DNA from 3 places in the Pseudoalteromonas mucoides genome. Region 2 is predicted to be linked to each of the others. Evidence: predicted binding sites of a transcription regulator. Region 2 holds the regulator's gene; each other region holds the start of a gene.
What was found. The regulator sigma-54, encoded in region 2, starts transcription at its own class of promoters, with help from an activator protein. The targets are predictions, from matches to a motif close to GTTGGCACGNNNNTNGNNT.
Positions count from the first base shown of each region.

Region 1: a site for sigma-54 is predicted at 6,983-7,001, ahead of AAEU30_RS17265 (hemerythrin domain-containing protein). Genes of this name have one in related genera too.
Region 3: a site for sigma-54 is predicted at 5,240-5,258, ahead of AAEU30_RS19890 (EF-hand domain-containing protein). Genes of this name have one in related genera too.

Region 1 is NZ_JBMMUC010000017.1:14,605-24,731, forward strand. Features, by position in the region: gene AAEU30_RS17240 (ABC transporter substrate-binding protein) at 1-495, opposite strand, end outside; gene AAEU30_RS17245 (DUF547 domain-containing protein) at 545-1,366, opposite strand; gene AAEU30_RS17250 (dihydrolipoyl dehydrogenase family protein) at 1,368-3,521, opposite strand; gene AAEU30_RS17255 (TonB-dependent receptor) at 3,534-5,864, opposite strand; gene AAEU30_RS17260 (hypothetical protein) at 6,062-6,475, shown strand; gene AAEU30_RS17265 (hemerythrin domain-containing protein) at 6,522-6,947, opposite strand; gene AAEU30_RS17270 (S9 family peptidase) at 7,134-9,182, opposite strand; gene AAEU30_RS17275 (TonB-dependent receptor) at 9,277-10,127, opposite strand, start outside.
Region 2 is NZ_JBMMUC010000013.1:11,896-22,022, forward strand. Features, by position in the region: gene AAEU30_RS14500 (BolA family protein) at 1-87, opposite strand, end outside; gene AAEU30_RS14505 (STAS domain-containing protein) at 93-386, opposite strand; gene AAEU30_RS14510 (MlaC/ttg2D family ABC transporter substrate-binding protein) at 379-1,053, opposite strand; gene mlaD (outer membrane lipid asymmetry maintenance protein MlaD) at 1,059-1,607, opposite strand; gene mlaE (lipid asymmetry maintenance ABC transporter permease subunit MlaE) at 1,623-2,402, opposite strand; gene mlaF (phospholipid ABC transporter ATP-binding protein MlaF) at 2,402-3,217, opposite strand; gene AAEU30_RS14530 (calcium/sodium antiporter) at 3,473-4,444, shown strand; gene AAEU30_RS14535 (KpsF/GutQ family sugar-phosphate isomerase) at 4,468-5,439, shown strand; gene kdsC (3-deoxy-manno-octulosonate-8-phosphatase KdsC) at 5,440-5,991, shown strand; gene lptC (LPS export ABC transporter periplasmic protein LptC) at 5,988-6,542, shown strand; gene lptA (lipopolysaccharide transport periplasmic protein LptA) at 6,532-7,059, shown strand; gene lptB (LPS export ABC transporter ATP-binding protein) at 7,056-7,781, shown strand; gene AAEU30_RS14560 (RNA polymerase factor sigma-54) at 7,850-9,346, shown strand; gene hpf (ribosome hibernation promoting factor) at 9,377-9,664, shown strand; gene ptsN (PTS IIA-like nitrogen regulatory protein PtsN) at 9,669-10,121, shown strand.
Region 3 is NZ_JBMMUC010000023.1:9,598-19,724, forward strand. Features, by position in the region: gene def (peptide deformylase) at 1-285, shown strand, start outside; gene fmt (methionyl-tRNA formyltransferase) at 307-1,260, shown strand; gene rsmB (16S rRNA (cytosine(967)-C(5))-methyltransferase RsmB) at 1,253-2,551, shown strand; gene trkA (Trk system potassium transporter TrkA) at 2,560-3,936, shown strand; gene AAEU30_RS19875 (EF-hand domain-containing protein) at 4,027-4,242, opposite strand; gene AAEU30_RS19880 (EF-hand domain-containing protein) at 4,312-4,524, opposite strand; gene AAEU30_RS19885 (EF-hand domain-containing protein) at 4,657-4,869, opposite strand; gene AAEU30_RS19890 (EF-hand domain-containing protein) at 4,951-5,163, opposite strand; gene AAEU30_RS19895 (OsmC family protein) at 5,648-6,112, opposite strand; gene AAEU30_RS19900 (DUF998 domain-containing protein) at 6,128-6,712, opposite strand; gene AAEU30_RS19905 (EF-hand domain-containing protein) at 7,130-7,342, opposite strand; gene AAEU30_RS19910 (calmodulin) at 7,465-7,683, opposite strand; gene AAEU30_RS19915 (EF-hand domain-containing protein) at 7,752-7,964, opposite strand; gene AAEU30_RS19920 (flagellar brake domain-containing protein) at 8,426-9,106, opposite strand; gene AAEU30_RS19925 (TrkH family potassium uptake protein) at 9,188-10,127, opposite strand, start outside.

The DNA.
Region 1 (10,127 bases), on a different contig from region 2:
TTGTAATGTATATGGAGGACTTTGAGTCGCTTGGCTATCATAATAAAATGTCAGGGCTGCTTGCCCCCATGGAGATTCCATACCATGAGTAGGCACGCCAAAGTCTAAGGTAACGGCTGGGTTTTTTATTGGGTTTGTTAACGCAAAGTTTGGTAGCTGCTCCGCCCAGTTTGGTGTTAATAAACCATGTTGAGCCATGGCTGCAAAATTAGCTCCATTGATCCAAATAAGATCTACTTTACCGTTATGATGATTTCCCGCAGATTTTTCTGCAAGTACACGACTGACCGCTTCGCTGGTGTCAGTGAGTTTTATGTGGTGTAAGTCAATGTTGTGTTTTTGCTTTACTTGATCAGCTAGCCACTCAATGTATTTATTAATTTGTGGGTCGCCACCCCAAGCATGAAAATACACAGTGCCATTTTCACCTTTTTTAACAACTTCTTGCCAGTCTGAAGCTGATCCAGTCGGTATCCATGAAATGGCTAATAGCATTAAAATAATGGCCCGAAAACGACTCTTTTGACAGTTAAAGGGGTTACATTTACTGAATATCATTCAGTGCCCAATCGTAATCTAAAAACTCTATTTTCATTGCATTATTTTTTAATAGCTGTTGTTGCTCTGCATTTAAGTTTAGCGCATCTGAATATAATAAAATAAAGGTGGCTAAAGAATGTGAATCAGCAAAGCCTTTTTCAAAGTCATCTTGATACCATTTAAAGATTGATGAAAGATACAGAGTATTCCCATCAGCGTAGTTGCGTGTTTTATCAGCTAAAAAGAGCGTTGTTTGTTGCTCAAGTTGTTTGTTTAACTCAGGCGCATTATAAGCTTGGGCTCGTAAAGCCGGACAACTGATGCTTGCACAGTTAACTGCAAAATGAATACGCGGTTCGTTATACTTATTCTCACCTCTGATCAAAGTATGTTCAATATTATCTAAGCTGCGAATCTCACCTAATAACGGTATAAACTCTTTACTCCAAGGTGAACTAAAAAAGCTGCCCAGCTCTTTAATAGAGTCTATATTTGGGTATTCACTTAGTATAAATTCAACGGTCCAAGCATTGTATGCATTAATCAAAAAGGCTAATTGGGTCGTATTATTCCAACTGTCAAAGTCGCTCTTTTCTACTTGAGATAATGTATTTAAGTAAGCCTGCAACTTTGCCTGTTCAGCTTTAAATCCTGCGTAATTAGCCTGACTACTGACGCCGTTATTTATGTTTTTTACATTATTGTTGAGTAGTTGCTGCCATGGTTGGTGAATTGAGTCATTAGCTGATGCAGCAGCAAACGCTGAACTGACAAATAATGCCAGTGCAGCGCTCCACAGTATAACTGAGCTATACACTAAGCGCATATTAGCCTCTACGCCACGTGTGGTATTTTTCAAGCCAATTGAGAACGGTTTGTGGTGCGTGCGCACGTTTCCATTCACCTGCTGCATATTTATTACCCTCAGCCCATGTTGGGTAGCTATGAATAGTACCGAGTATTTTATTAAGGCCTAAGCCGTGTTTCATTGCTAACACAAATTCAGCTATTAGGTCGCCTGCATGCTCCGAAACCACAGTGACACCGAGTATTTTATCTTTTCCTTTAGGGGTAATCACCTTGATGAAACCTTGGGTTGCACTTTCTGTGATTGCTCGGTCAAGCTCTTCAAATTCAAAACGGGTTATTTCGTAATCTATGCCTTGATCAATCGCATCTTGTTCATTTAGACCGACTCGTGCAACTTCTGGGTCAATAAATGTCGTCCATGGGATCACACGGTAATCGACTTTGAATTTTTTCAGGTTGCCAAATAAACCGTTAACAGCAGCGTACCAGCCTTGATGTGCTGCAACATGAGTAAACTGGTAAGGCCCTACAATGTCACCTGCGGCAAAAATGTTCGGGTAAAGGGTTTCTAAGTATTCGTTAGTAACAATGGTACGGTTAGTTTCTATCCCTAACTCTTCAAGCCCATAGCCTTTTAAGCGAGCACTACGGCCTACGGCGCATAGCAGTTCGTCGTATTCAATTTCAAGCTCTTGCTCTTGGTGTTTAACAACTATGTACTTTTTACCATCGCGAGCTTCACAACGCAGCGCTTGATGATTAGTTAATACATTTACGCCACTGGCTTTGAGTGCACGAGTAGCAAATTCAGAGACCTCTAGATCTTCTTTAATCATAATACGATCAGCCATTTCGATTTGTGTAACCGATGAGCCTAATCTAGAAAAACTTTGCGCAAGCTCTGAGCCAATTGGGCCACCGCCCAGTACGACTAATTTTTTTGGAGCGTGATCTAGTTCAGCAAATTTGCTCCACAATGTATCGCTAGTGACATAGCCAGTTTCTTCTATACCAGGAAGTGGTGGTACGAATGGACGTGCGCCTGTCGCAATAACAATGGTCTTAGCTGTTAACGTTTGTGTACCACCGTCATTTAGTTTAATTTCGACGGTCCATGGGTCAACTATTTTGGCGTAGCCTTTAAGTACTTCAACACCTAATTTTGTATAGCGCTCAACACTGTCGTGCGGGGCGATATCAGCAATTACCTGATGTACGCGGGCCATCACTTTTTTGAATGAAAACTCTGCAGTGCTACTTTCTAAGCCATACTTATCTGCATGTTTAAATTGTTCAGCGACTTTAGCGCTTTTAATAATCGCTTTACTTGGCACACAACCATAGTTTAAACAGTCACCACCCATTTCACCGGCTTCAATTAGGGTAACCTTTGCTTTAACTGCTGCTGCAATATAACTGGTTACTAAACCACCTGCACCACCGCCGATAACTATCATGTTACGGTCAAACTGTTTTGGCTTGTTATAGTTTTTATAAACTTTACGTTTTTTTAGAGAGTTAATAATTGCTTTAGCGATAAAAGGAAAGATACCCAATAATGCAAAAGATAAAATAAGATTCAGAGACAAAATGCCCGACAAACTGTCTATTTGTGCTAGCTGTGTACCCGCATTAACATATACAAAAGTACCTGCCAACATACCTAGTTGGCTTACCCAGTAAAATGTCCATGCTTTAATAGCTGTAACACCCATTAATAAATTGATTAAGAAAAATGGGAAGACAGGCACGAGTCGCAATGTGAATAAGTAAAAGCCGCCTTCTTTTTCAACGCCCTTATCAATGGCATCCAGACGCTCAGGGAAGCGTTTTTTTACTGTATCTCGTAATAAGTAACGAGATACTAAAAATGCTAGAGTCGCGCCAAGTGTTGAGGCAAATGAAGCAACGAGTAGGCCTTCAACCAAGCCAAATAAAGCGCCCGCAGCTAAAGTTAAAATTGCAGCGCCTGGTAATGATAGGGCAGTGACCGCGACGTATAATAAGAAAAAGCCGCCGATAACGAGCAAAGGAGATTGTTCTCGCCATTGACTAAATTGCTCCATTGAACCTTTTAGGCCATCTAAGGTAAGTAATTGGTGTAAATCAAAATGAAAAAATAACCCTACAGCAAGCAAGGCTATAATAAGTAGTAATAATTTCTTTAACATGTGCACTCGCTTTTAAAAGTTATGTTGAAATGTAAGTTTTGCATGAATCGGTAACTCGGGATAAACCAAGGTTGAACCAAAATAACCGCCTTCAAATACCGGACGCCAATTATCTTGATTGGTTACATTAGAAATATCCAAACGTAATGATGTTTGCTCATTAAATGAATAACGGCTATTTACGTTTAATGTATATTGATCGCGTATATAAACTGTTGCTAAATAATCCAATGGGTAACTCTTTGTGTATATGCCTCCAAGGCCGACATCCCAATTATCGGTAATTGAAACCCCACCATTAAAACTAACAGACTGCTCTGGAATGCCCTGTACGCGCTGTGTTGAAGGCGCAAAAGATGCAAAGTTAGGTGCACCTATTGATGTACCATTTATAATATCAGGTCGCGAGTTATCAAATGCATCGGCCACTTGGCTAGAATCTTGGCTACTGGCCGAATTGTCATAGCGTGCATCAATGTAACTATAGCCTACGCTAAACCAATAAGCAGCTGTATCGTAAAAAGCCTGTGCTTCAAACCCTTGAGTCCGAATACCGGTATTACTACCGTCGCGGTTGCGTAAGCTACGGCGTTGATTAAATAGTGCGCCATCAATGTACCAAGCGCTATCATCGGGAGAGTACTTTAATCCGACTTCAGCAAGGGTGTTGTCGGTGGCAAAATTTTGATCACTAATTTTGTTATCGCTACCAAGTACTGTGCCTCCAGCCATACTATTAGAGGTAGCTTGGTTATAGCTTGCTGTAATATAACTGGTCAGTTCTGGGGTAAGTTTATAATTAATACTTGCTTGAGCAGAATGTAAAATTTCATCAATTGTGTCGCTTGCAGCAACCTGTCCTAGTGGTGCAATAGGATCACTTGCTTTAACATCATAATAATCAAGACGGTAACCTACATTGGTGCTTAGAGTGTTAGTCCATCGGCTATCATGCTGTATGGCTATGCCGGTTTGCCAGCTGGTGGAATTAGTTGTATCTGATAGTGAAAAGTCGCCACGGCCATCGTTATTTAAATCATACTGGCCGCCTGGGGAGACAAACACACCTGGGCGAAGCTCAACTAAACGCGCTTGTTGTTCCTCAGTTAAAGGGATACGACGGTTTTCAATTGGGCCTGTTAAATCAATGGGTAAGTCTGCCTCGGTGGTAAATTGACTATAGCCTTTGACTTTGTTGTAGCGAACATCAAATGCAAAAATAGTGCTCTGATCTTGATCCCACTGATAATTTAACTCGGTCCTGTTCTGCGCCGTGTCTGCACCATCTATAATTTCGACAAAACTGTTTTGCGCAATACCTTCTCGTTGGAGGTGTTGAAAATAGGTAATGTTTTTAATTGATGTTTTATCATTTAATTGGCGTTTGTAGGTGCTGTGCAGTAAATACGTCGTCGCATTATTAATATTATCAGGGTCGGTTAACACTTGGCTTCGTGGTATAACAACTTGCCCCGTTGGAGACACAACAGCATTAGCACCTGCGATTGTACTGCCATTGGGTTGTACGCCTTGTCCGGTAATATACAGGCCATCATCAATCAATGCTTGCGTTGGGCGGTTTATGCCAGCGTTATCGGTATAATCTACTTGGTATAATTCAAAGTTAAGATCCCAACTGGTTTTATCATCAGGTAAAAAGCGTAAAGCAGCAAATAGGCTGTCACTTTCATAGCCAGAATAATCGTAATAACTACCATTATCTATGTGCTCTGCGCTGACTCTAAAACCGCTTTCACCTTCAACAATGGGGGCCGAGTAATCGACTTGAGCACTGTATTGGTCCCAACGTCCTGCAGAAAGAACAACTTTCCCTTGTGATGATTGAATGTTAGGTGTTTTTGAATGTAAATTGACGAAACCACCATTACGTTGGCTACTGCCAAATAAAACAGGGGGAGCACCTTTGACAACATCAATTTGTTCAATTGCATTGAATGACACGGGTATACCGAATCCATTATTACCTGCTTGTCTGCGTACACCATCTTGATAAAGTTCACCCAATTGGCCGCGAAGAGTAGGCAAACTTGAAGCTCCAAAGCCACTAGCTGCATAGCTATTTGGTGTTACCGCTAATATATCTTGCAGTGTAGAGATATTGAGTTGCTCAATCATATCACTATTAATAGGTGTGATTGCTCTGGCTATATCAATCAAAGCAAGATCATCACCAAAAGGGCCACTCACTGAGGCATCCTTGGGCGACAGCGGGTTTGCTTTTAATTTATCTGCCGAAACATGTATCACTTCTATATCGCTATTCGCTTTTGCTAATGTTGCAAAGCTGACACAAATGCTGAGTGCTAAAAATGCGTATTTCAAAATCATCTCACTGTAATTAGTTAATACTCAACCTCCTCGCTTGAGTTGGTTTGTGTATATATACGTTGAATGAGACCCTCAAGGTGTAAAAATACTTTCAAAAAATATGTAGTTAATTTTATTTAATTATTTTTGTAAGAAAAGCGGTGCTTTTCGGTCTTGTTGTTTTTAATAGCAAAAACCCCAAAGGATATATAATGACACAAGCACTAACAACCGATACTCAAAATCGCCTTGAGTGGTCTCTGTTTTCATTACGTTTAGGCGTATTTGTAGTGATGTTAATGTGGACGCTAGATAAGTTCGTAAATCCCGGACATAGCACACGTATTTTTGAACACTTTTATGGCATTAGTGGTTCAAATGACACGGTGGCTTATATATTGGGCGCGTTGCAACTGATTTTGGTTTTTGCATTTATGGCGGGTATTAAAAAGCGCATTACCTACGGGGTGATATTTTTAATGCATGGCGCATCAACACTGTCTTCTTATGCACAATATATTGATGGCTTTAATAACTTATTATTCTTTGCCGCATGGCCAATGTGGGCTGCATGTTTTGCGCTTTATTTATTACGCGATCAAGATGTAAAATTCACTGTAAAATAAAAACAGCAAAAGCCGCGTTATACGCGGCTTTGTTTAAAAGGGCTAACTAATGCATAGCATTATTGTATTTTTCAGCCAACACTTGTTTCTGGTGTTGCGTTAACGCCTTACCTGCCAATTGAAATACCTCTTGCTCTTCTTCATCAAGGTGGTGATGCACAATATGATGCAGTTTTTTGGCTGTCGCTAACCATGCAGGTGAACTCATATCCGTTTGCTCAAGTTCTTCAACTAACTCATCAATATCATGATGTTCAGCAACGCTGTGGCGTGCTTTATCTTGAGTTAAGTCATCACACATTAATGGGTTATAGAAAAAGCGCTCTTCAAATTTAGCATGTTCTTCTAGTTCGGTTTTTAAGTCGTCCATTAGTTTCTGTCGTTTTGGCGAATCACCGTGTGTTTCTATTAGTGAATCGACAAGTGAACGTTGCTTATCGTGATCGTGACGTAGTGCTTCAAAAATATTCATGATGTTTCCTTGCTTTGCTCATTTACAAAATACAGAAGCAAGTGACAAGCCAGTTTTTAACATACTGTTTTATAATGAAAAGGTGATTTCAACTAATGGGTGGAAGGAGGTTGAAATGTAAAATTTACAGGCTTAAATGAAAAAGGCCAACACAGTGGCTGGCCTTAGGATAAGTAAGCTTAGCGATTACTTATTAGCATCTTTTACTGCTTTGAGTTTAGCTGCATGGTCAATTTCAAATTCAGGCATGTCTTTTTTGCCGTCAATTAAGTAGTTATCCATCCAGCGCATCAAACGTAAGCTGTAATCGTATTGTGCAGCAACTTTGCGATTCCCATGGCCTTCGCCAGGGTAATAAACTAAGCGTACATCTTTACCTTGTACCTTCATGTAGCGGTACATTTCCATTGATTGCGCAGGGTGTACACGAGGGTCATCTTTACCATGCATAATTAATAATGGGGTCTCAGATTGCCCCGCCCAGTATATTGGGCTGCGCTCTAAGTACCATTGCCATTTATCCCATGGATATGAACGCGCATGTACTAGGTTCATTTCATTTGAAATATCAGTAGTACCAAATTTAGATAACTGATTTGTAACGCCTACAAACATTACACTTGCAGCGAAATGTTTAGTCAGTTTAGTCGCTGCCCACGCAGATGCATAACCGCCATAAGAGCCACCAGTGATACCTACACGTTTAGTATCTACTAAGCCCATGTCAACAAGGTGGTTTTTAAAATCAACCAAGTCATCAAACTCTTTACCAGCATAGTCGTTTTGACCAAGCTTAGAGTATTCAACCCCTTTACCGGTTGAACCACGGTAGTTAGGATAAAATACTGCATAACCACGTGCTGCCCCCATTTGACCTGGGCGCGAGTAATTCGTTATCCAACCATTCTTATCATGACTTTCAGGACCACCATGAACAGACATAATTAACGGGTAGCGAGTACCTTCACTGTAATCAAGTGGGTATACAAGTACACCATCAATCTCAACGCCATCACGAGCTTTTAAAGATATAGTCTCTTGTTTTGCAAAACGCTTATCGTTAAACCATTCGTTTGAATCAGTTAATCGTTTGGCTTTTTTACTGCGTACAATAAATACTTCATTTGGGTGCTTAGCTGTATTACCACGAAGTGCAATGGTTTTATCTGAATCAGAAATACTCAGATTAGATGCAATAAACTTACCTTCTTTAACCAGCTTTTTATATTTATTTGAACCGGTTTTTATACTTGCAACGAAGCTTTCGGTGCCCACGTTGGCGATAAAGTTAAGGGTGTTACGTTTATTCGACCATTCAATATCAGCAACATGGCCCATAAAATTAGGTAACCACTCAGTAATTTTGGCTGTTTTAGTATCGGCAATATATAAACGCCCAGTTGCCGGGTCGTGTTTATCCTCTGCACCTAAAATGGCAATGTATTTACCGTCATGTGAGAGTTCTGCATCGCCGAGCTTACCTTCTGTTTTAAACGATAGAGTCACTTGGTTACTGGCAATATCAAATAAATGCCACATTGATTTTGTGTATTTATCATCAATTAAAGCAGTCGGCTGTGTTTTAACTAAGAGCTTTTCACCATTTGCAGCCCAGTTAACATCACTCACGTAGTTCTCTACGTTTAGAGCATTCGGGGTGAGTGGTTTGTCGGCTTTTGCCAAATCAACAATAAACAGCTGCTTGTTTTTTAAACCAAGCTCATAGACTTCAGCTTTAAAGCCCAGTTTTTTTAGTTCTTTATCAGACTTATCGGCAGCAGGCATCGCTAAAATGGCTAACTGATTATTATCAGGGCTAAGCTGATAGCTTGAAATAGACGTGCCTTTTAATGACAACACTTTTTGTGCTTGGCCACCATCAACCGGAATTTGGTACAATGCAGTGAACTTATCGTCTTTTAGTTTAGCTAAGAAATAGATGGTTTTGCTGTCGTTTGACCATTGAATGCTTTTAATGCTGACAGAGCCTGTAATGAAAGGGCGCTCAACACCTTCATCATCGACAACATAAAGTTCACTGTAATTACTGCCATTTTCATCAACATAAAGCTCACGAGGTACAGAACGAGTAAATGCAACGCTGTCGCCATCAGGACTAACGCTTGTTTGTATTACTGATTGAATTTTTGGAATGTCTTCAACTGTAAGAGGCGTTGCTGCAATCGCAAGAGAGCTTGAAAGCCCAATTGCCAATGCTAAACTAGTTTTTAACATGAAAATTTCCTTCGCTTGTTTTTAATTATCAATGCAGTATATCAGGATGTACCTGTAAAACTAAAATATGCGTTTAATAGGCAATCTGAAAAGATTAATGGCTATATCGTATGCCAAAGTAGAAGCGTCGGCCATTTTCGTAAATACCCGTTGGCGCGTATTGGTTACGTTCATAAACATAGGTGATTGAGTTAGTTAAGTTGATTGCTTCAAGTACAACATCGAGGCTATTTGTCACTTTAAATGTGAGGTTACCGTCAAGCTGACCAAAATCGTCCATCATAGCTTCACCTACACCGGTGGCAAACTGAGTCCGATAGTTATAGGCAAGGCGAGCACTGAGCCAATCATTATCATAATAACTGGTTAAGTTTATGGTGTGTTTTGAGGTGCCAGGTACATAGTTTTTTCGTCCTGTTAAGCTATCAGTACGATCGCCGTCGACAAAGGTATAATTGGCAATTAAGCCTACACCATAAAATAATTCCTGCTGATAACTGAGCTCTACACCTCGAATTGTACCACCACTGCCATTTATCGGCCGATCAATGGCCATGTCGATGCTCTCATGTTGTTCGATAGCTCGCTTAAATTCGACAAAGGATTCAACGTCTTTATTAAATAACGCCATTGAAAGTAAAGCTGCATCATCAAAATACCATTCAAGGCTAAAATCAAACTGATTAGCGCGGTATGGATCTAAATCTGGGTTACCGCCTTGGCCTTGTGCTTGCGTGACATTGTAGTTTGTAGAGGGCATTAAATGATTGTATTGTGGTCGTGACATGACTCTAGCAGCACTAATACGGGTGATTAAATTTTCAGAAAGGTCTATGTTGATATTTACGCTGGGTAAAATATCAAGGTAATTTTTATCGTGCTGTTGCCAGATAAACAGCTCTTGTTGTGGTGTGGTTGCAATTCGCTTGTAGGCGCCTGAGTTTT
Region 2 (10,127 bases):
TTCATAATGACTACCATTGGCTTTTACATGAACTTCAGCTAATTGTAATTCGTCGCGTAATAACGTCTCGACTTCGCTTGTTTGCATAACTCTCACTCAAATAGGGTTGTAACTTGACCTAACTGCATTAACTTTTGCAATTGATCAGGTATATTTTGCAATTCAAGGCGAATGCCTTGCTGCTTTAATTCTGCGAAAGAGTGAATTAACCAAGCTAAGCCCGCCGTGTCAACCCTTGATACATCAGAAAGGTCAAAATACCAAGTTTTATGGTTAGTTTGTGAGTTTTTATTAATAAGCCGTTCAGCAGCAATTGAGTTTCGGGTTAATTCACCACTAACTCGAAATTGCTGCTCGTCGATTTGAGTAACGCTTACTTTACTCATTACCACCTTCGCCTCTAAATTGGACTGGTAACTGACTTTTCTGTCTAAGCAGGTTACTGACATGCTCAATACCCTGCTGACGAAGAATCCCTTGCAGTTCGCTTTGTTTCGCATCTAATAGACTGATTCCTTCAGCTACCATGTCATAAGCTCGCCAATCACCGCTTCTGTCTTCGCGTACTTTAAAATCAATTTTAATATCAGGCTTATTAGGATCTACAATTTTAGTTTTTACTAATACAACATCCTGCCCAGCAAACGTTCTAGCAGGTGCAAATTCAACCTGTTGATTTGTATATTGAGTAAAAACACCAGCATAAGTCGCTACTAAATATTCTTGAAAGGCATCAATAAACTCTTTAATGTTTTCAACTGCTTGCTTTTGCTCTGCCGGATCTTTAATTGCACGAACTTTTGATACATGGCTACCTAATACGCGTAGTGCAGCATATTTATAATCAATGTAAGGCATTAATTCTTCAGTAACTATGACACGTAAATGCTCTTTATCTTGCTCAATTAATGGCTGATCGCGGGTAATACGCTGAAAAGTGTTATCAGATACCTGACGAACCATTTTATATGGGTCTTTTAAATTAACGGACTGAGCATTTACATTAGTTGCGATAAAAACAAATGCCACTAAAGTTAAAAATTTCTTAAACATAATAATTACTCACCACCTTGATTGAATAAAAACTGCCCGATCAATTCTTCAAGCACTAAAGCAGATTTGGTATCGGTAATAAAATCGCCGTCATTTAAAGCTTTGCTTTCTACGCCAAATAACTCGTCCAAGCCTAAGTCTTGATCATTACTTGTTACTTCAAGACCTAAGCAGGCTTGCTCTGCAGATTTAGGTGCGATGACTGGGTTAATTCCTAAATACTGCTCACCTAAAATACCCGAGGTTAAAATCGATACCGAACTGGTATCTGAGAAGCGACATTGATATTGCGCATCAATGGTCATATCAACTACTGGCAAAAACTCTTGCGGATGGATTGAAATAGCCTCAACACGCCCGACGACAACACCGCCAACCTTAATTGGAGCACGTGCTTTTAATGAGCCGATATTTTCAAATTTGGCTTTTAGCAAGTATGTTTCGCCACTACCACTAATGCCTGCGTTAGCTACTTTTAATGCCAGCATAGCAAAAGCTGCAATGCCAAGAGCTACAAAAAAGCCAACTAAAATTTCTAATTTCCGTGAATTCATTATCTAATACCTTTTTTAGCTGGTAAACATTACCGCTGTCAAAATAAAATCAAACCCTAAAACAGCCAAAGATGAGTGTACAACGGTCTCTGTTGTTGCTTTACTGATCCCTTCCGAAGTTGGTACACAGTCATAACCTTTATAAAGTGCTATCCAAGTTACAACGATGGCAAATACAAAGCTTTTAATCATGCCATTTAAAATATCTTGTTGGAATGACACCTGTGACTGCATGATTGACCAAAAACTACCGGTATCAACACCTAACCAGTCAACACCCACTAAATGAGCACCAATTATTGCAACCGCTGAGAAGATTAACGCCAGCAGTGGCATACTAATAAAACCAGCCCAAAAGCGAGGAGCTATAATACGCTTAAGCGGATCAATCGCCATCATTTCAAGGCTCGATAACTGCTCGGTCGCTTTCATCAAACCAATTTCTGCAGTAAGTGCACTTCCTGCTCGTCCGGCAAATAGCAAAGCCGTAACAACAGGGCCTAGCTCTCTGAGTAAACTCAATGCAACAAGTGGCCCAAGGCTGTCTTCTGCACCATAACCCACTAAAACGGTGTAGCCTTGCAGCGCGAGCACCATACCAATAAATAGACCTGATACCATAATAATCAGTAATGATTGCGAACCCACCATATAGAGTTGGCGAATAAGCAGTGGTGTGCCTTTTCTGAAATTAGGTAGATTCCACAGTGCACCAATCAACATTTGCGTTGAGCGGCCAAGTGCAGCAAATCGACCCAATGTTTTATGACCTAGCTTTTGAAATAAATCAAACATCAGCTACGCCCTCCAAGCAACTCGTCATTATAAGGCTGAGCCGGGAAATGAAACGGTACAGGCCCATCTGAAAGCCCTTTTAAAAACTGCTGTACTAATGGCGATTCATGGTTGCGCATTTGCTCTGGTGAGCCACTACCTATGACACCTTGATCGGCAATAATGATTACATGGTCAGCAATACTCATTACTTCTGTTACATCATGAGTAACAATAAGTGATGATAATCCAAGTACTTGGTTCAGTGATTTAATTAGTTTAACCAGCACACCCATAGAGATTGGATCTTGTCCGGCAAACGGCTCATCGTACATAATAAGCTCAGGGTCCAAAGCAATAGAGCGAGCAAGTGCAGCACGACGAGCCATACCACCAGAAAGCTCTGACGGCATTAAGTCTTGTGCGCCACGTAAACCCACAGCTTGTAATTTCATTAACACAACAAGGCGAATTAAATCTTCACTAAGGCGGGTGTGCTCTCTAAGCGGAAACGCGATATTGTCAAAAACAGACATATCGGTAAACAATGCGCCACTTTGAAATAGCATGCTCATTTTGGTACGCGCTGCATAAAGCTCTTTGCGCGTCATAGTTGGGATATTATCACCTTCAAACAAAATCGTGCCGCTATCGGGTTTTAATTGACCACCAATTAAACGCAGCATGGTAGTTTTACCAATACCGCTGGGCCCCATAATGGCAGTGATCTTGCCTTTCGGAACGCTAAAGCTCATATTTTTATATATGCTTCTATCGCCCCGTGAAAAGCTTACATCCTTGATTTCTACTATTGGTTGCGACAAGTCGCTCTCCATTTCTATTTTCACTACTTCCCCTATTTTAAGGCTTTTTACGCAAAGATGGAAAAAACAAATCGTAAAATTTTGTAATATTCTATGTAATAACACCCTAAGCCTTGCTAACACTGACTTAACCTAGCCTTAAATAAATTTTTCTAAGCTAAAAATAACGACTTACTGAGATATAGACCTGATTCTTTTATTTATACTTTCAGGTTGGCTTTTGTTACTATTTACTGCAATCTGATATTGAATAATTGGCGTAATGTAATGGTGACTTCTTTTGTCATTTTAATTCTTGGATTTGCTGGACTTGTTTGGAGCGCAGATCGCTTTGTTTATGGTGCTGCAGCCCTGGCAAAAAATTTCGGCGTACCGACTTTAATAGTCGGTTTAACCGTTGTTGCTATGGGTTCATCAGCACCTGAAATGATGGTGTCGGCCTCCGCTGCTCTTGCCGGTAAAACGGATACTGCAGTTGGTAATGCAGTCGGTTCAAATATCACTAATATTTTGTTGGTATTAGGTATTACGGCACTGTTGCGCCCGCTTTCGGTATCTTCAACAACACTCAAGCGAGAAATGCCGCTGGTGTTACTTATTTCGGTTGCTGCTTGGTATGTGTTTTCAGATAACTACTTTTCATTTGCCGAAGGCATTGCGCTACTAATTGCATTTATTGTTTTTATTGCTGGGCTTATCATCATTTCGATTCGCGCTAAAAACCAAGTCGATGACCCATTTGTTAGTGAAGCCTGTGAAGATGTGCCAGATAATGTTCCAACTAAATCAGCACTATTTTGGCTCGTCGTCGGCATGGTCGTACTGCCTTTAAGTTCTCACTTTTTAGTTGGTTCAGCTGTTGATATTGCAAAGTATTTTGGTTTAAGCGATTTAGTCATCGGCTTGACTATTATTGCTATCGGTACCAGCTTGCCTGAACTTGCAGCTTGTATTGCAGGGGTACTAAAAAACGAAGACGACTTAGCATTGGGTAATATTGTTGGCTCTAATATTTTTAACTTACTAGCCGTTTTACCATTAGCGGGGATTATAAATCCTTCGATAATTGACCCGTCTGCGGCAAACCGTGACGCGCTAATTATGATAGGTGCCACCATCGCATTAATCGCTATGTCCTTGAGTTTTCGTGGGGCGCGCCGTATTAATAGAGTTGAAGGTGGCTTATTATTAGCCGCGTTTGTTGCTTATCAAGGTTATATTTTTAGCCAAGTAGCTTAATACCGAATAAATTGGACAACACAATGACGCAGTTAAATTTTATTGAACAAGGAAAACGAGTACTTGATATTGAACGTCAAGCCCTTGTTGATATAGCTCAATACCTAGACGAAAACTTTAACCAGGCCTGTCAGTTGATGTATCAATGCCAAGGCCGAATTATCGTTGTCGGCATGGGCAAGTCGGGCCATATTGGCAATAAAATTGCTGCTACATTAGCAAGCACCGGTACACCGGCTTTTTTTGTTCACCCTGGTGAAGCGAGCCACGGTGATTTAGGTATGATCACCCGTGGTGATGTAGTCATGCTGATATCTAATTCTGGCGAAACCAGTGAGGTGCTCAATATAATCCCAGTGATTAAACGCATTGGCGCTAAAATGATCGCAATGACCAGCAACCCAACATCGTCAATGGCAAATTGGGCTGATGCTCATGTATGCATTAAAGTATCTAAAGAAGCTTGCCCTCTTGGCCTTGCACCAACAGCCAGCACCACAGCAACACTTGCAATGGGAGATGCAATAGCCGTCGCCCTACTTGAGACACGAGGTTTCACAGCCGACGATTTTGCCCTATCACACCCAGGCGGCAGTTTAGGCAAACGTTTATTACTGTGCTTAAAAGATTTAATGCATGATGGCGCCTCAACGCCTATTATTAAAGACACCCAATGCATTAAAGACGCTTTAATAGAAATGTCAGCCAAAGGCCTAGGCATGACAGCAATTGTAAACAACCTTGGCCAACTTAATGGTTTGTTCACTGACGGTGATTTACGTCGTATTTTAGAGCAACGTATCGATATACATAGCACACTTATCAGTGAAGTCATGACACGTTCGTGTACCACGGCAACTGCGGACATGCTTGCCGCCGAAGCGCTTAATATTATGGAGCGTAAACGTATTAACGGTCTTATTGTCATTGATGAAAATCGTCACCCCATTGGTGCACTAAATATGCAAGACTTGCTCAAAGCAGGAGTGTTATAAATGCAATTTGCTGACTTATACCAGCCACTGAGCTTAGATGCTCAAACCCGCGCTAAAAAAATTAAATTGCTTATCTGTGATATTGACGGCGTATTTTCTGATGGTCGAATTTACTTAGGTAATCAAGGCGAAGAATTAAAAGCATTTAATACCAAAGATGGTTTTGGCATCAAAGCGCTAATCAACAGCGGTTTTGATGTTGCTGTTATCACTGGACGTCATTCACAGATAGTTCAGCAGCGAATGACTAGCCTAACAGTACAACATATTTATCAAGGCCAAGAAAATAAGCTGCAAGCCTATCAAGAGCTTAAAGATAAACTGAGCTTAACCGATGAGCAAATCGCCTATATTGGCGATGATGGCCCTGATCTTCCTGTTATGGAGCAAGTTGGCTTTGCAGTAGCGGTGAACGATGCACACCCGTTAATCAAACGCGTATCGCATTATACCACTATGCTACCGGGTGGGTTTGGCGCTGTAAGAGAGCTCACTGATTTATTAATGCTTGAAAACGAAAAATCGCTAACCAGCGAAGGAACCAGCTCATGAATAGTGCGCGTTTAGTTTTAAGCGTATTATTTATAAGCTGTATGGTTTGGCTTTGGTATCCATATTTTAACCAAACAAACATAGAGCAGCTCGTTGAAGAAGATGTTATTGCCAAGCCCGATTACACCGCTGTGGCTTTAAAACAAACAGCCTTTGATGAGCAAGGTAAAATAAGCCACAAAGTCACCGCTGCAAAAATGGAATTATATCAGCAGTTAGGGTTCACTTACTTTGAAGAGCCTATTTTCACTTTATACAATCAAGAACAAATGTGGCAAATTAATGCAGCAGAAGCCACATTGTATGAAAATAACCAGCTGGTTTTAGAAGGCAATGTGACGGCGAAAAACCTCACAAACAATGCCATGATAGACCATATTAATGCCGATAACATTCAAGTTGATATTGAACTTCAAACCATGAGTTCAGAGCAACCAGTCGAGTTAGTCGGCCCAAATTTAAAAATTACTGGGCGCGGATTACAAGCCGATTTAAAAGCCGAAGTAATTGAACTAATTAACCATACGCGAACCATATATTATGACCAATAAACTTGCCAACCTACTTATAATACCAAGCTTATTCATTGCATATTCGAGCTTTGCCCAAGATACAATGCCACCGGCCGATCAGGTCTCAATCAGCGCCGATAAACAACAAGCTCAACTTAAATCTAATGTCGGTATTTTTGAAAAAAACGTTGAAATTATCCACGGTAACCGCCGTATTAAAGCAGATCGCCTTGAAGTACATAAACGTGAAGACTTAGGCGATAACAAACAGCTACTCGTGGCCACTGGCAAACCTGCATACTTTGAAGAAAAACAAGCCGATGGCACCCTAATGAGCGCCAGTGCTGACGAAGTTCGTTACGATGTAGCAAAGCGCCTGTTAACTTTAATTGGCAACGCGAAAGTAACCCAAGCAGGACAAAAAATTAACGCTAAAAGCATCACCTACGATATGGAACAGCAACTAATAAGTGCTGAAAGAGGCGAAGACTCAAATGACCGCGTGCATACAATTTTAGTACCTGTCGATAGCAAAAAATCAAAAGGCCAGCTATGAGTACATTAAAAGCCGAGTTTTTAGCAAAAAGCTACAAGGGCCGCCAAGTTGTAAAAAGTGTTGGCTTAGAAGTTAGCGCTGGGAGTATTGTTGGTCTGCTAGGCCCTAATGGCGCAGGCAAAACCACTACTTTTTATATGATTGTTGGCTTAGTGCCCAGCGATAAAGGTAAAATTAGTATTGATGATAACGATATTACATTATTACCCATGCACAGCCGTGCTCGCTTAGGAATTGGCTATTTACCACAAGAGTCATCTATTTTTCGTAAATTGACCGTTTACCAAAACCTCATGGCGATTTTAGAAACCCGTAAAGAGCTAAACAAAACAGCCCGTGAAGAAGCCTTAGATAGCCTACTTGATGAATTTAGCATTCAACACATTCGCGACAGCCAAGGTATGGCATTGTCAGGTGGTGAGCGCCGTCGAGTTGAAATTGCGCGCGCTTTAGCCGCAAATCCTAAATTTATTCTGTTAGATGAGCCTTTTGCTGGCGTTGATCCCATTTCAGTGTTAGATATAAAGAAGATTATCGAGCACCTTAAAAACCGTGGTATCGGCGTACTTATAACCGACCACAATGTAAGAGAAACCCTTGATGTTTGCGAAAAAGCCTACATTGTTTCTCATGGGGAGTTAATTGCATCAGGAACTCCTGAGCATGTACTTGCCAACCAAACAGTTCGCGATGTATATCTGGGTGAGCAATTTAGGCTATAAAGCAACGCTCAGCTAACTATCTGCTAAACTAAATTATGACAACACAATAAAAGGATTGTTAGAGATAAATGAGGCAATCACTCCAGCTGCGCATGGGCCAGCAACTTACAATGACTCCACAACTGCAACAAGCAATTCGCTTATTGCAGCTAAGTACATTGGATCTCCAGCAAGAAATTCAAGAAGCACTCGACAGCAATCCATTGCTTGAAGTTGAAGAGCAAGAGTTTAGTGACGAAACGGCTGGCAAAAATGAACAAAAACAAGATACCGAAGACGTCACAGTAAGTGCTTCTGCCGATGAGACACCAAGCGAATACGAACAAGAAAGCAGTGAAGCACTTAATAAAGACACCGTAAGTGACGATATGGCTATGGATGTGACCTGGGATGAGTACATGAGCGCCGCTCCTGCCAGCTCATCAGGCCCGATGCCTGAAGATGAATCTATTTATCAAGGGGCTTCAACCGAAACCTTGCATGAATATATTATGTGGCAGTTACAGCTAACCCCATTTAGTCCGACCGACGAGGCGATTGCGATTGCCATTGTCGAAGCTATCGACGACTCAGGTATTTTAACCTTAAGCTGTGAAGACATTGCTGAAAGCCTAAATAAAGATAATAACGAAGAAGAAATTGAGCTTGATGAAGTTCAGGCGGTTCTAAAACGTATTCAACTGTTTGACCCAATTGGTATTGGCGCACGCAGCTTGCAAGAATGTTTATGTATTCAACTAAATCAATTTGACCCCGCAACTCCTTGGATTAGCGAAACAAAAATGATTTTAACTGAACATATCGATTTATTAGCCAGTCGCGACTACCGAACTTTGATGAAAAAGACTAAGCTTAAGGAAGATGAGCTTAAAGAAGTGATGACACTCATCCACAGTCTAAACCCAAAGCCTGCGGATAGTATTGTACGTGAAGAATCTGAATACGTTATTCCAGATGTCTCAGTAAAGAAAATCAAAGGCCGTTGGGTTGTTGAGTTAAATCCCGATAGCATGCCTAAAATTAGAGTAAACAGCCAATATGCAGCTATGTCTCGCTCGGTTAAATCGAGTAGCGACAGCCAATTTATTCGCTCCCACTTGCAAGAAGCAAAGTGGTTTATAAAAAGTTTAGAAAGCCGTAATGACACATTACTCAAAGTAACCAACTGCATCGTTAAACAGCAGCAAGGATTCTTTGAACATGGTCCCGAGGCAATGCGCCCTATGGTATTAAACGATGTTGCTGAAATGGTCGAGATGCATGAATCAACCATTTCACGGGTTACCACCCAAAAGTACATGCACACCCCAAGAGGGATTTTTGAGTTAAAATATTTTTTCTCAAGTCATGTAAGCACTGAAAACGGTGGGGAATGTTCGTCTACAGCGATCCGCGCATTAATCAAAAAATTAATTAGCGCAGAAAACTCAGCGAAACCATTGAGTGATAGCAAAATTGCAGATATATTGGCAGAGCAAGGTATCAAAGTAGCTAGACGTACAATCGCAAAATATCGCGAGTCACTGGCTATTCCACCGTCAAATCAAAGAAAGAGCTTGATTTAAGGCGTAAAAAAACAAAGAAGGAAAATGCTTATGCAACTGAATTTAACTGGTCGTCACGTAGAAATTACCGATTCACTTAGAGACTATGTACACAATAAGTTTGCAAAGCTTGAAAGGCACTTTGATCATATAAACAACGTGCACGTCATTTTAGACGTAGAAAAGCTAAGCCAAAAAGCAGAAGCCACAATACACCTCAGTGGTGCTGATTTATTTGCTTCAACAGAACACCAAGACATGTACGCTGCGATTGACGCCCTAATAGATAAACTAGACCGTCAAGTTATCAAACACAAAGAGAAGCACGCTCGACACTAATATTATGAAACTAAGTTCACTTACTTGTAAGGACTGCAGTAAAGCTGCGGTCCTTTTTAATAGCAAAAAACGAATTTTAGAATTTATTAGCCAGTTGGCTCATGAACAACTCCCTCACCTTTCAGAACAAGAAATTCTTAACTCGCTACTTAATCGAGAGAAACTAGGAAGCACGGGTATTGGCCGTGGAATTGCTATACCTCACGGTAGAATGACTGGTGTTGATACACCATTAGCACTGATACTAGTGAGTGAAACGCCCATTAATTTTGATGCGATTGATAATCGTCCTGTTGATATATTTGTGGCACTCATCGTACCTGATGGTGAGAGTCAACTTCATTTAAAGACCTTGGCCACAATTGCTGATAAACTTAACGATAAAGATTTTTGTAAACAATTACGTAGCGCTAAATCAGACCACGACTTATACCAAGTTATTGTCGAGCAGTCATAAGAAAGT
Region 3 (10,127 bases), on a different contig from region 2:
AACCCTGTTATTACCAAACAAGATGGCGCAACAGTGAGTGAAGAAGGCTGTTTATCAGTACCGCATTCTTACGCAAAAGTAGATCGTGCAGAAACCGTTACAGTTACCGCGCTTAATGAACAAGGTGAAGAATACAGTCTAGATGCCGATGAGCTTTTAGCTATATGTATTCAGCATGAGCTTGATCACCTTAAAGGCAAGTTGTTTATTGATTACTTATCACCATTAAAGCGTCAACGTATTCGTAAAAAGCTTGAAAAAGAAGCTAAATTTGCAGCACAGTAATAAGCACCTTAGGAAAACTCAGTGACAAAACCACTTCGCATTATTTTTGCTGGCACGCCGGACTTTGCTGCGCGCCATTTACAAGCTCTTATTGATTCTGAACATCAAATTGTTGGTGTTTATAGTCAACCAGATCGTCCTGCCGGACGCGGTAAAAAACTCAAAGCCAGTGAAGTAAAAGAGCTTGCTTTAGCCAATGACTTACCTGTATTTCAGCCTGCATCATTAAAAAGTGATGATGCATTAAGTGAATTAAGCAGCTTAAATGCAGATATCATGATCGTCGTTGCTTACGGACTATTACTTCCAAAAGCAATTTTAGCGGCGCCACGCCTTGGCTGTTTAAATGTGCATGGTTCAATTTTACCACGCTGGCGTGGTGCAGCGCCGATTCAGCGTGCTATTTGGGCCGGCGATGATGAAACTGGCGTCACCATAATGCAAATGGACGAAGGGCTAGATACTGGCGATATGCTGCACATTAGCCGCTGCCCTATTGATGCTACTGAAACCAGTGCGAGTTTATATACTAAACTTGCAGAGTTAGGCCCAACGGCACTTATCGAGACAATAGCAAAGTTAGCTAATGGCGAGATAACCCCACAAGTACAAGATGACGAACTAGCCAATTACGCCAAAAAGCTATCAAAAGACGAAGCTAATATTGATTGGACAATGGACGCTGCACAAATTGAGCGTAATATTCGTGCCTTCAACCCTTGGCCTGTCTGCTTTACTAAAATGGGCGAGAACACAGTAAAAATTTATCAAGCCGATGTGGTTGAGCAACAAGGTACGCCGGGCACTATTTTAAACAGTGACAAACACGGTATTGTAGTCGCTTGTGGCACACACGCGCTAAAAATAACCCAATTACAGCCACAAGGTAAAAAACCAATGACTGTTACAGACTTTTTAAACGGTCGCAGTGACTGGGTTACTCCAGACAGCGTCTTAGGCGAAAATAATGAGTAATGTTCCAAACGTACGTGCGCTTGCCGCAGAAACTTTATATAACGTAGTAGATAAGGGCGCATCTCTAAACCAAGAGCTCCCTTTTGCAAGCCAGGGTTTATCGCCTAAAGATAAAGCTCTATTACAGCAAATTTGCTATGGCGTGTTGCGTTACCTGCCGAGTTTAGAGAATTACTGCCAACACTTGGTCGAGCAACCACTTAAAGGAAAGCGCCGTATATTCCAGTTTTTGTTGTATGTAGGTATTTACCAACTACAACACATGCGAGTTCCACCACATGCCGCAATTAGCGAAACTGTTAATGCTTTAGCGCAACTGCGGGCACTTGGTTTAAAAGGGCTAATTAACGCAATTTTACGTAGCTTTCAACGCCAACAAGCCGAGCTTGAAGAAAAAGCCAAACAAATTCCTGTGTGTTTATACAATCACCCTAACTGGTTTATCAAGCAAGTTAAAGAGGCCTACCCTGAACAATGGGAGCATATTTTAGAGGCGAATCAGCTACAAGCTCCTATGTGGTTGCGTGTGAATCAAGCGCAATACAGTACAGCTCAATACAGTGAGATGCTCAGCGCAAATGATATTGAGCACACAGTAAACCCAGATTTTGTCGATGGAATTAAACTTGATAAGCCGCGCGATGTATTCTCACTGCCTGAATTTGATACTGGTGCTTGTTCAGTACAAGATGCGGCAGCTCAATTAGCTGCACGTTTATTAGATCCAAAAGATGATGAGCATATACTTGATGCCTGTGCAGCGCCTGGCGGTAAAACCTGCCATATTTTAGAGCTCGCCGACGCCGATGTGCTTGCCCTTGATAGCGATGCAACCCGCCTTGAACGCGTAAAGCAAAACTTAACGCGTATCGGTTTAGGTGCAGACCTACAATGTGCAGACGCATCGCAGCCTCATACATGGTGGGATGAGCAGCAGTTTGACCGCATTTTATTAGATGTACCCTGCTCTGCGACCGGCGTTATCCGTCGTCATCCAGATATAAAATGGCTACGTCGTGCGTCAGATATTAACGACTTGGCGGCGCTACAAGGTGATATTTTAGATAGCATCTGGCCTTTATTAAAACCAGGTGGCACATTAATTTACGCAACCTGCTCAGTATTACCACTAGAGAATCAACAGCAAGTTGCTAAATTTTTAGCAAATAACACAGATGTTGAGCATATACCTTTGCATAATAACGACACCGCCACAAACCCTGGATTACAATTACTACCAGGCGAAAGTGATGGGTTTTATTATGCCAAGCTTGTAAAAAAACAGTCATAAGATAAATAATGAAAATAATCATACTCGGCGCCGGGCAAGTAGGCGGCACACTCGCTGAAAACTTAGTCGGTGAACAAAACGAAATAACGGTTGTTGATATAGATGGCAACCGCTTACGTGAGTTACAAGACAAGTACGACCTACAAGGTGTTACTGGCCACAGCGCACACCCAGATGTATTACGCAGGGCTGGTGCCGAAGACGCCGATATGATCATTGCGGTAACCAGCTCAGACGAAGTCAATATGGTAGCCTGCCAAGTGGCTTACAGTATTTTTAATACACCCACGAAAATTGCCCGCATTCGTTCTGAGCAATACCTAAAGTACCGTGAAAAGCTATTCCAAAACGACGATTTACCTGTTGACCACTATATTGCACCTGAGCAATTGGTGACTAAGTATATTCGCCGTTTAATCGATTACCCCGGCGCATTACAGGTATTACAGTTTGGCGATGGCATGCTGTCATTAGTGGCAGTAAAAGCGTATTACGGTGGCTTGCTGGTCGGCTATGCACTTTCAGCTCTCAAAGAGCATATTCCTAATGTTGAGACACGCGTAGCGGCTATTTATCGCCAAGGTAAAGCCATCAAGCCATTAGGTACCACCGTGATTGAAGCTGACGATGAAGTATTTTTCCTTGCCGCAACCAAACACATTCGCGCAGTAATGAACGAACTGCAAAAGCTTGAGCGCTCATACAAAAAAATTATGATCGCAGGTGGTGGTAATATTGGTGCAGGACTCGCCCGCTCGCTTGAAAAAAACCACAGTGTAAAACTGCTTGAACGCAGTAAGGAACGCGCCGAACAATTATCAGAATTACTCGACAACACCGTTGTATTTTGTGGTGACGCTTCAGATCAAGAGCTCCTCTCTGAAGAGCACATTGAACAGGTTGATGTATTTATCGCAGTAACAAACGATGATGAAGCAAACATAATGTCAGCCATGTTAGCAAAACGCATGGGGGCACAAAAAACCATGGTGCTAATACAGCGTGGTGCTTACGTTGATTTAGTACAGGGTGGCGAAATAGACATTGCGATATCGCCGCAGCAAGCCACAATCTCCGCATTGCTTACTCATGTACGCCGTGGTGACATTGTTAATGTTTATTCACTGCGTAAAGGTGCTGCAGAAGCAATTGAAGCGGTAGCCCATGGTGACGAACACACCTCAAAAGTTGTTGGTCGCGCTATTGCAGACATAAAACTCCCTGCTGGCACCACCATTGGCGCCATTGTACGAAACGACGATGTACTCATTGCCCACGACGATACCATCATCCATTCTGGCGACCACGTTATTATGTTCTTAATCGACAAGAAACATATCACTGTCGTTGAAAAGCTATTCCAAGTTAGCGCCATTTTCTTGTAAACATAAAAAGCAGCTTTGCCTATTTTATAAGGTAAAGCTGCTTTAACGTATATGAAGTGAAATTACCGTATTTTCTATTATTAAACAGTACTACTGTACTTTAGAGAACTCTTCTTTTGAAAGTTCACCATTTTGGTCAGTATCTAAAGCCGAAAAAATCTCAACAAGCTGCGCATTCACTGAAGCTTCTTTTTGGCTAATTACGCCATCGCCATCAGTATCGAATGTATCAAAGCTTACGGCAGCAAAAGCAGCAGATGAAGAAGCAAGAGCGATAATAGCCAATGTTGTATTAATATGTTTCATAATTTGTATCCTAATAAAATAAAGGTAAGAAATCCTTTTCAGAGATCCATTGTGCGAATAAAACTCACATTAAGCTTCTGAAAACTCTTGTTTTGAAAGCTCACCATTGCCATCAGTATCAAGCTCTGAAAATTGACTCATCAACTTTGCATCTACCGCGGCTTCGCTTTGACTAATTACACCATTACCATCAACGTCTAGGGTGTTGAAATCTGTTGCAGCAAACGCTGCTGATGAAGATGCAAGCGCGATAAGTGCTAATGTTTTATTTAATGTTTTCATATTTATATTCCTTCACTGTTTTATCAAAAGGGGTTTTCAGTCCTTGCTATCCTTTGTCATAGGCTCCTTGCCTATTTAGGTTGTCTTGGGCAACTCAGAATTTACTCGCAAAAAACATTCGGTTCGCAACCATTAAGCTTTAGCAAACTCTTCTTTAGAAAGCTCACCATTTTGGTCAGTATCTAGTTCCATAAATTTTGCAGAAATAGCGGCATCAACAGATGCCTCTTGCTGGCTAATTGCGCCACTGCCATCAACATCTAAAGTATCAAAGTCTGTGCCAGCAAAAGCGGCTGATGAAGATGCAAGTGCGATAAGTGCTAATGTTTTATTTAATGTGTTCATAATAAAATTCCTTCAGTTTCTATCTGTTAATGCATAAATTAGTAAGAGTGGAAATCCTTTTCTAAGATCCCTGTGGCTCTATTAAGCCTTTGAAAACTCTTCTTTCGAAAGCTCACCGTTGCCGTCTGTATCCAGCTCTGTAAACTTACTCATTAATGCAGCATCAACTGATGCTTCGCTTTGGCTTATTGCGCCATTACCATCTACGTCAAGCGTATCGAAGTCTGTAGCAGCAAATGCCGCTGAAGAAGAAGCTAGTGCGATAAGTGCTAAGGTTTTATTTAATGTGTTCATAATCAATCTTCCTTCAAAGTTTATGTACGATGCGATTAAAAGCTTAACCACGTTTTCGTTTCGTTCGAGTTAAGTATTACAACTTCGATGCCAAGATTAATAAAACCTTTTAAAACATATGGTTGAGGTAAAAACCAGCAATAATAACGACTATTCACTAAAAAATGTGTTGCTGTTTAGCAACACCGCTCTCCCAACAAAAATAAAAGCATTTATTTTCAGTTGGTTAGATTTAATAAAAAAGACACAGTATTGAAGAAGGGATAATTAAAATGGTTTTATTAACTAAAATAGAGATAAACGCTTGCTGAACAGCATTTTTTGAGAAAGTTTATTAAATTAATTTAATATTTTAACATATTGATTAAATTGAACTATTAAATTTATTTTTATAAAACCTACAAATTAATTCGGCGTATTTGTGTAAACCGTAAGGTTTGTTGCAAATAAGCGAAAGCAGTGATTTAAATCACTGCACTTTATTTTACAAAACAACCTCAATAGTTACTTTGGTCTTTACCGAGTTTGCGATAAAACAAAGTTCATGTGCCTGGTGATGCATTTTTTCAAGCTGCTCGACTGTTGCTTGCTCGCCAGAGAACTTAACGCACGGCTTTAACACAACCTCAGTCATGGCCATACGGTTATCAGCCCCTTTTTCCATTACTCCAACAGCATTATCGATATAACTGTCAACCACAAACCGCTTTTTTGCAGCGATGGATAAAAAGAACAACATATGGCAACTCGAAAGTGAGGCTATAAAAGCCTCTTCTGGGTCAACATTTGCAGCAACTGAATAAGGTAAAGGCACAATATGTGGCGATGACGAGGCTTCAACGTTAGCTCCTCCATCAAACTGCCACTGATGACCTCGGCTATATTTATTATCTATAAACGATTCATTAACACCGCGTGACCAAGTCACTTTCGCACTATACTCAGACATTAAAACTCCTTAAATTTATATCACTAAAGAAAAAGCGCTTAACCAAATCAACTGCACACCATATGCTAACCTTTGATAAGTCCCAGCATTTGTGCGCTGTTTAAATGCTTTAGTTAGCTTGAAGCTAAAATAACAAGTGACGAAAACAGTACTGGCTGAAAATACTCTAAAGCTTATGGGTAAGTAATCACTTATCGCGATTAAAATTGGCGCGATCAATAGCGACAAAAACATTACTAACCCGGCCCAAGAATGGATTTGGCAAGTTACAGTAGGTGATTCAGTATAAGGGTTTGCATCCATTGGGAAATACCCAGCAACCCAAGTTCCTATACCATGAACAATAGAAAGCCAGCCCACTAAAACAACTAATATAGGTGCATTTTCAAGATTAATGACATACCAACCAAAAGCGCAAAAAAGTATGCCTAAAGGGTAGTTATTTATAAGGGGAGATAATCTTTCTGTCGCACTTCCTGCTGCGCCAAGCTCGCTGCAAAACTGTTTATTATGGCTATAACTAGGGTAGAGTTTAGCGACTGTAAAAACACCAATTACAATCCAAATACTTGCGATAATTGCAGTATATACCCAAGCCACCTCAAGATGCGAGTTTCAGTTGGAATTAAAAGCGATTTAGGCAAGGCATTGATTGCAAATAATGGTTGTTCCCTTGTTAAAATCAATAACGCAGTATAAATCGCTTTTAAACCAACCCTTTGGGCGCTTCACAGGGACTTACTCCCATCGTTGTTACTTCTTAAAAGGGATGACCATTCTTGCAAAGTAACGCCTTGATATTAAGCCCCTGTGAAACGCTGAATTCTGCATCTTGAGGTGGCTTGGGCATAAGCTAAAAATTCAAACATAATTTACTTCCATGTGTAGTCAAACTACCATGATAATAAACTCGTTCAGTGACCTTGTATACTTTGCGTATTAGATATGAAAAAAGCAGCCCGGGGTTGGCTGCTTTAGTTTAGGGTAAAATCCATTTCGAGTAAGCACAGCCTAAACTTATGCGTTATCAAACTCTTGTTTTGATAATTCACCGTTGCCATCGGTATCAAGCTCGGAAAATGTTGCTGATGTAATGCCACCCATTGATGCTTCTTGCTGGCTAAGTGCCCCACTACCATCAATATCCAGCTCATCAAAATCTACAGCTGCAAAAGCCGCAGATGAAGATGCTAGTGCAATAAGTGCTAATGTTTTGTTTAATGTATTCATAATATAATCCTTCAATGTACTATCAAAAAAATGCGTAAAATTTAGTATCACTGTCCTTGTTATCCTTTATCGTGAGCTCCTTGCCCACTTAGGTTGTCTTTGGCAACTCAGGATAAACTCAGTTATGCTCTTGAATACTCTTCTTTTGATAACTCACCATTTTGGTCAGCATCACGCTGTGCAAATTGATTAAATAACTCAGCATCTTCTTTGGCTTCAACCAAACTAATCGCACCATCATCATTTACATCTAGGGTGTTAAAATCTAATGCCTCAAATGCAAATACAGATGATGAACAAGTTATCGCTATAAGTGCTATTGCTTTGCTAAATGAACTCATTACTAAGCTCCTTTCATTGCCGTTTTAAATATTTAAGAAATCCTTTTCAACATTCCATTGCAAAAGAATTAAGCTTTTGAGTACTCTTCTTTTGATAACTCACCATTTTGGTCAGTATCAAGCTCTGCGAACTTGCTTAGTAACTCAGTATCTACTGACGCTTCACTTTGGCTGATTGCGCCACTGCCATCGATATCCAACGTATCAAAGTCTGTCCCTGCAAATGCAGCTGATGACGAAGCTAATGCGATTAGTGCTAATGTTTTATTTAACGTGTTCATAATTATATTCCTTCAAGTTATGGCTGCGATTAACTCGCGTTTCGTTTGTTGTAATATGACTATTACAACTTCAATGCCAACATTAAAAACACATTTAATATCAAGTGATTAAGATTAGCATTTGATTGTTTCGTCATTTTTGGTAGGTATTTTTGTTGCCTTTTTGCAACAGCAACAACAAGAAAAATTAAATTCAATTTAAAATCAAACACTTAGAATGTTCTGGGATGATACAAAATCTACGTCTATGATTTTTTAAAGTTGAAAGAGGATTGTTAAATATACGAATGAAGCATAAAAAAATAAATTAATCGATATTATTAAATATCAAATAGGAACTATAACCACCTGATAATTAATAGCTAATTTATTATATAGCGATAATAAAGGGGAAAGTTAAATGCCTAATTTCAAGATATTCACCCGCTTGTTGCAAAATAGCGAATATCAACAAAGACATTTTAAACCAAAGGTTCTAACACGGAGAGGTCGATAAAGTGATCTTTCATAAACTTTTTCATTTCATCTTCACTTGCATGTAACTGCACACCAAACTGCACCTGAGTCGCTAAACTACGAACACTGCATATTTGCCCACTAAACTCTCTCATCCCCTTATTCTCTTTATCAAGTAAGATATTGCACTGAGTGTTTTTTAGGCTGGATAAGTCTTCTTTGCTTTTAATTTCAAACATGACTCCTGTCGCAGAGATATCTTTAATAACCCCTAGCCACTGGCGTTCATCACTTAGTTTAATTTCTGCAGGTAATAAAGTCGGTATACGGGTGTGTGAACGCAAACTAAACAGTTGTACTTGAGTCGGAAAGTTTAAAAAAATTAGCCTGGCGGGGTGTGATGCAACAGACATGACTTGTTGGCGAAAGGCAATAACCTGCCCTCCACCACTTTCAAGTACAGCTCGAATGATAAGCACTACACCATCCTTGAGATATTCGCCTGCATTATGTAAACGTCTGACTGATGGGTAATTTAGGACAATAAAACGATTATTTAGAAGCCCTACAAATTCAGTTTTAACTCGCTTGCTGTCTGTAGGTGTCAGTATTTCAACATCGACAAGTGTTCCCGCAGTAATTTTACCGAGCTTTTCTAAATTAAGTTGCAACTTCGTCTTCGGCATTCCCTTTCACCACATTCTAAATAATAGAGTATTTATATTAACCTAAATAGAGATAGAACAGCGATAACCCTAAAGTCTGAACTATCCTCGCCAGAATGTTGGTGTAAACAATACTAATAGCGTAAATATTTCTAATCGACCAAACACCATAGCTATGGTTAATAGCCACTTAGCTGCATCGCTCACGGCACCATAATGACTAGCAACTTCACCAAGCCCTGGCCCTAAGTTATTCAAACAGGCTGCCGTTGCTGAGAAGGCAGTAATGTTATCCATGCCAGTGCCCATCAAGGCTAACATTATGATGACAAACACGAGCGCATAAGCGGAGAAAAACCCCCATACAGCTTCAACAACTTTGTCTGGAAGTGCTTTTCGACCTAACTTTATTGAGTAGATTGCCCGCGGATGCACTAACCGATTAAGCTCACGCACCCCTTGTAAATAAAGTAAGAACACGCGCACAACTTTCATTCCCCCCCCCGTAGAACCCGCGCAACCACCAATAAAACTAGAGAAAATTAACAAGATAGGTAAAAACAATGGCCATGCAGAGAAGGTATCTGTGGCAAACCCTGCGGTGGTACTCATAGATACAGCTTGGAATAAAGCCTGATCCAGGGTTTCATCGCCATTGGCGTAAATGTTATTCGACGACAATACCGTAAAACACACAACAACTAATGCCAATTGAATAAACAAAAACACTTTAAATTCAGGATCTCGAATATAAATTTTTAAGTTTCGGCTCGAAACGGCAGCATAATGAAGCGTAAAATTGATGGCAGCAATAATTAAGAATACCACACAAATAAAGTTAATAAGCGGGCTATCAAAGTGCCCTATTGATGCATCATAAGTGGAAAAACCACCAATCGCTATAGTAGAAAATGCATGGCAAATAGCATCGAACCAATCCATTCCTGCAGCCCAATACGCCAGCATACATGTAATAGTTAACGATACATAAATGTACCAAAGGTGCTTAGCTGTATCAGCTATACGCGGGGTCATTTTTGAG